Regions from separate parts of the Paenibacillus sp. FSL P2-0121 genome, predicted to be linked through region 1. Evidence: riboswitches for the same ligand, from Rfam matches in the RefSeq annotation. Region 1 holds a riboswitch; the other holds the start of a gene.
The links. A riboswitch is a leader RNA that binds a small molecule or an ion and turns the genes downstream of it on or off. The one in region 1 is predicted to bind cyclic di-GMP.
Positions count from the first base shown of each region.

Region 2: it holds a riboswitch for cyclic di-GMP, as region 1 does, so the genes downstream of both, MKY54_RS02435 (choice-of-anchor A family protein) here and MKY54_RS03205 (transglutaminase-like domain-containing protein) in region 1, are expected to answer to the same signal.

Region 1 is NZ_CP150245.1:732,979-736,105, forward strand. It holds gene MKY54_RS03190 (glycosyltransferase family 2 protein) at 1-339, shown strand, start outside; gene MKY54_RS03195 (GtrA family protein) at 326-733, shown strand; gene MKY54_RS03200 (class D sortase) at 836-1,495, shown strand; cyclic di-GMP riboswitch class I at 1,615-1,697, shown strand; cyclic di-GMP riboswitch class I at 1,772-1,852, shown strand; gene MKY54_RS03205 (transglutaminase-like domain-containing protein) at 1,866-2,675, shown strand; rRNA gene MKY54_RS03210 (16S ribosomal RNA) at 3,043-3,127, shown strand, end outside.
Region 2 is NZ_CP150245.1:553,659-556,785, forward strand. It holds gene MKY54_RS02430 (hypothetical protein) at 166-663, opposite strand; cyclic di-GMP riboswitch class I at 1,054-1,144, shown strand; gene MKY54_RS02435 (choice-of-anchor A family protein) at 1,253-3,127, shown strand, end outside.

The DNA.
Region 1 (3,127 bases):
TTTGCGTTAGATGGCATCACCTCTTTTTCACATAAGCCGCTTAAGATTGCTACGTATATTGGATTCTTTCTTTCATTTTCTAGCTTTCTCTATTTATTTTTCGTCTTGTTCCAAAGGATATTTTTCACCTCCTGGACGGTTCCGGGCTGGGCTTCCATTGTAGGTGTCAATCTGCTCTTTAACGGTATTGTTCTGATGCTGTTGGGTGTGATTGGGGAGTATATCGGACGGATTTATGACGAGTCTAAAGATAGACCGCTATATATTGTTAGTGAGACTAAAGGCTACCAGAACGAAGAACAACTGGACCGCCGGAAGGACCACAATGATGTCAGATAAGAACTTGCGCGCTGCATTCATACAGTTCCTCAAATTTAATGCCGTAGGTTTGCTCAATACGCTTATTGATTTTGTGATTTTCACATTGTTGAATTCACTAGGGATGGTATACGCATTGGCGCAGGTGATCTCCTATAGTGCAGGCACGGCGAATAGCTTTATTTTGAATAAAAAAGTTACCTTTCGTGATCGCAACCGGGGGAATAAAGAAGGCTTCGACCGCGTACAGCTGGTCAAGTTTATCGTGCTGAATTTGGTAGTGCTCGGAATATCACTGCTGTTAATGCATCTGTTGACAGACAAACTAGGTATTCAAGTCTTGATCTCCAAGGTGATGGTTACCTTTATCACGGTGATCATCAATTTCTTTGGAAGTCGTAAATGGGTATTTTAAACATTAATTTCAGGCAGAAGGAGTTGCTATGCTTAAAGGCAAGTAGCTGTTTCTGCTTGATTTGTATATAACCATAGAAACAATATACGGAGGTGAATAACATTGCGTAAATTCTCCTATCTACTCATACTGGCTGGGATACTTATCATGTTATATCCGACAGCTAACGAATGGTACAACGACAGGCAGCAGGAGAAGTTATTAGAAACGGCTGAACTAAGCACTGCCGATAGTACTCCCCAGCCAGATCTGAAGAGCAGGTATGCTGAAGTTACTCAGCTGTTAGCAGAGGAATCGGTTCTGGATGCTCAGGCACAGCCCCAACCCCAAGAGACAGAAAAGCCTGAACCGGAGATTGCAGTCGGTGGCAAAGTAATCGCACTAATTGAAATCGATAAGATTGATTTGAAGCTGCCTGTATTAGAAGGGGCTACAAAAGCTAATATGAAACATGCTGCAGCCCATATGAAAGAAACGGCACCCCTTGGAGAGATCGGGAATGCTGCAATCGCGGCGCATCGGGCTAGAACTACGGGTCGTTTGTTTAACAGATTGAATGAGGTTGTTGTGGGGGATGTTATCACGATAAAGACTAGTGATCAGGTGTTTAACTATGAGGTGTATGATATTTCTGTAGTAGATCCGAGTGACGTCTCCGTTCTTGACGGGAATGACAAGGATAAGATTCTTACTCTGATTACATGTGATCCGCTAGTGAATCCAACGCATCGGCTGATTGTTCATGCCAAATTAACAAAATGAGAATAGTGAATGACAAGAAAACACAAATACCGGGAGATATTTATAAAATAATGGGTAATCTAGTAAATTAGGTCTTGTTCACAACTATAAATATGATAGTATTATACTATGAAAGCTAAACACGATAACGGCAAACCTTCCGAAAGGTAGGGACGCAAAGCTAAAGGGCCTTTTCCCAAAAGGATGGCAGCCAGCTACCGAATGAAGAGGCTTTTTTTGTTTGTTTCAAATGGATTCTATCAATTATATCTAGTAAAGCTAGAACAGATAGAACTTATACGATAACGGCAAACCTATCGAAAGGTAGGGACGCAAAGCTAAAGGGCCTTCCCGAAAGGATGGCAGCCAGCTACCGAAAGGAGTTTTATCCGTGAAAAAGGTTTATTTTATGCTGGTGGCGTTGTTCGTCCTAATGACTTCAGTTCCAGTAAGTACAGCTCAAGCTGCAAGTGCAGATGCCAGCTGGTTGATTACATCCAAAGTGGCTCAAGGTGTGATTGGTATTAACTATGATATTCCGAAAGATAAAAGAATCAAACTCATGATCACCAAAGATAACAGCAGCTATACATATAACTTGTATGCTTCTGGACAAGCTGAGGACTTCCCTTTGCAACAAGGAAATGGGACTTATAAGGTTTCTGTTCTGGAGAACACAACCGGCAATAAATACAAAGCATTATATTCCGAAGTAGTAGACGTAACCATGAGTGACTCGAATTCCGTATATTTGGGCTCCGTACAGAATGTGAAATGGAGTTCTTCTGATAAAGCGATTGTCAAAGCTAAACAATTAGTACAAGGCAAAACAACAGACGAAGAGAAAGTTAAAGCGATCTATAACTATGTAGTTGCGAATGTACAATATGATTACTCTCTTGCTAATAGTGTAACTACTGATTATATTCCAAGCATCGATAAGACATTGACTACTAAAAAAGGGATTTGCTATGATTACGCTTCTCTTTTTGCCGCAATGCTGCGGAGTGTAGATGTTCCTGCTAAGTTGGTAATGGGGAATACAAGCTACGTTACGCAATATCATGCATGGAACGAAGTGTTGCTTAATGGGAAGTGGGTTACCATTGATACTACAGTGGATGCAGGACTTGCAAAGAGTGATAAGAAAACCGATTTAATTAAAGCCTCAAGCAAATATACTGCGGCAAAATACTATTAAGTTCGTCGCTAGAAACATAACTCTATTAAATAAACAACTGGCTTAATTATTAAGCTAGTTGTTTATTTTTATATTAGGGGTTGCTTTTCTATTAATAGTTGGGGTATTATAGGTAAGCGTTGTTAGACAGCGTACAGGCGATATAGACGAGGCTGATAAAAAGCTTCGAAAAATAAAGCTTGCATTTCTGAAAACAACATGATATATTATAAGAGTTGCTGCTGAGACATTAAACGGCGCCAACGAGAACTTGATCTTTGAAAACTGAACAACGAGTGAGTAGGAAATCACGTAAGTGAAATCCAAAATTAGAGAATTAATTTTCTCGTCAGATGTTTCAAAATGAGCATATCGCTCTTTTCAATACTAATTGGAGAGTTTGATCCTGGCTCAGGACGAACGCTGGCGGCGTGCCTAATACATGCAAGTCGAGCGGAGTTACTTTGAAAGCT
Region 2 (3,127 bases), 180 kb from region 1:
GCCTATCAGCTATTTTTCAGGTTCGAGGTATATATTAGAGACACCAAACACCCCCCAGTGTTTTGTGGTATATCTCTCTCAGGTCTTGCCAACTCCCATGGTAAGGCCTATTTTTTTGTTCACTAATTGATTGGGGGGAGAGAGCGCAGCGGCTTCTATACAGCTTTACTTAATCTGGTACTGTTCTTCGTAACTCTTAAAAGATGAAATATCCAGCCCTAGGTATCTGCGCATATGGATGGCAGCCTGAGCCGCAACAATGTCATTCAACAGCAGCATTCGTTCATGATAGCCACGACATATATACTTGGCTTCAATTCCAGTATTAAGTCTGTTTTGCTCATACACCTTGATTCCCCGTCTTCTCATTTCTGCACGAACATCCCTTAGATCTGTTGTAGCTACTGCAGCAGCTGTTCCAAGCACCTCCAGATAAGGGGCGGGTGTTCGTAAGTGTGTAGATAAAATGGCGGAGTCCCGTTCGAAAGCTGATAAAATCATCGGAAGCAATAAATAAGATTTCACCAGCATGTTGTCCCTGCTTTCTGCTCTATGCATGAATCTCATCACCTCTAATAGGAACGTATATTCGTATTCTACCCCGATATTCCAAAAATAATCAATGGTATTTCTAAACAGCTTATCCAATGTGATTAAATTCACAACTTAATAACGAAGAATAAATTATATTAAAAATTGTAATAATAAAAATTAATGTATCGAACGCAAATAAAGGAGAATTATGATGGAAAAAGAGGGCAGCCTCCAGCGTGGATTGTTTTTTGGTTTAATTTTGAGTGTTCCCTTATGGATATCCATATTGGGCTATATACAGTTACTTTAAAATTTAATGAAAAACCTTATGCGAAGCGCCTTTAGGCGCTTTTTTTGTGTGGTACTAATGCGGGGAATTATCGAAAGGAATTGATTGACAATTGTGGGTGTCGGGAGCTAAACTGTTATTAATTCAAAAGTATTAAAAGTCATAGACTGTTATTGGATAGAATGCTTCAGCTACCAGTTCTGGACTTGCAGTGTAATACATATATATAGTCATGATAATAGCAAACCGTCTGAAAGGGCGGGACGCAAAGTCCAGGAGTCTAAAGTGTCTTAAAGGCACAATGACCGTCCGACTGCCATGAGAAGGGAATTTCACTTCTTTTTGGCGGTCTTTTTTGTTGTTAGGTCCTTTAGAGTTTCTGGTAATTATTCTGATTAATATAAATCATAGTTTTAGGAGGTGTGCCATTTGAAAAGAAGAATAAAACCGTTACTCTCGCTTGTATTAGCTGGGATTTTGACGGTAGGTAGTGGGCTTTCCTCATTAGGAGCTGGAGTTGCTGGAGCTAGTAGTTCTTCTACATTGGGAATTGCAGCGGTCTACAACGTGTTTATTCTAGGGGATATAACAACAGTTTCGGATACGGAAGGAAGGTTTGCTGCTGGAGGTAACGTTAACTTAACCAACTATAGTGTTGGAGATAGGTTGACCGCTGCAGAGGTTTCCCTGACTGACACACTTGTTGTTGGAGGGCATCTTACTTTCAACGGAGGTACTGTTTATGGGAATATCGTGCACGGGGGAGATTTTTCAGGGAATGTAACGCTCCTCAAGGGTGGTACAAAAAGACAGGGGAGTACGATTGACTTTTCAGCCGTAGGTCAGTCTTTGAAGGACAAATCAGCAGAACTTGCAGCATTGCCGGCGAATGGAACAACAGTGTACCAATATGGCAGCCTTACCCTGACAGGTACAGATCCTGCGGTCAATGTTTTTAATGTTTCAGGAGATAACGTCTCTAATACCTACGGAATTACAATAAATGTTCCTTCAGGATCTACTGCAATTATTAATATTGATGGTTCTAACGTAAAAATGAAAAACTTCGGATTTCTACCTAATAACGTGTTGAACAGCAAGAAAATTTTGCTTAACTTTAGCCAAGCTGCGTATCTTGATATGGCAGGCATAGGTGTAATGGGAAGCATACTTGCCCCCTATGCTCATGTTGATTTTATTAATGGTCAGATTAACGGTACTTTAGTGGCGGCTTCACTCAAAGGTACTGGTGGTGGTGAATTTCACCACTATCCATACGATGGTGATGAACCTGGACCAACACCAACGCCAACGCCAACGCCGACAGTGACGCCGACACCAACAGTGACACCAACGCCAACGCCGACAGTGACGCCGACACCAACAGTGACACCAACGCCAACGCCGACAGTGACACCAACGCCGACAGTGACACCAACGCCGACACCGACAGTGACACCAACACCAACGCCGACGCCGACAGTGACGCCGACACCAACGCCGACAGTGACGCCAACACCGACACCAACGCCGACAGTGACACCAACACCAACACCAACACCAACGCCGACGCCGACGCCGACACCAATACCGACACCAACGCCGACAGTGACACCAACACCGACGCCGACACCGACACCGACACCAACACCAACGCCGACGCCGACACCGACACCAACGTCGACGCCGACACCAACACCGACACCAACACCGACGCCGACAGTGACACCAACGCCGACGCCAACACCAACGCCAACACCGACGCCGACACCGACACCAACGTCGACACCAACACCGACACCGACACCAACGCCAACACCGACAGTGACACCAACACCGACGCCGACAGTGACACCAACACCGACGCCGACGCCGACGCCGACGCCGACAGTGACACCGACGCCAACACCAACGCCGACGCCAACACCGGCACCAACGCCGACAGTGACACCAACGCCGACGCCGACAGTGACACCAACACCGACACCAACACCAACGCCGACAGTGACACCAACGCCAACGCCGACGCCGACGCCGACACCAACGCCAACACCAACGCCGACACCAACACCAACACCGACGCCGACAGTGACGCCGACACCAACACCAACGCCGACAGTGACACCAACACCAACGCCGACGGTAACGCCTGAGGCAACACCGACACCGACGGTAACGCCTGAGGCAACACCAACACCGACGGTAACGCCTGAAGCAACACCAACGTCGACACCAGAGACTTCGGTGTTCCCGACACCAACGCCATCATCCGTAATTGGCACTATAGTTCTTGCAGAAGATCCT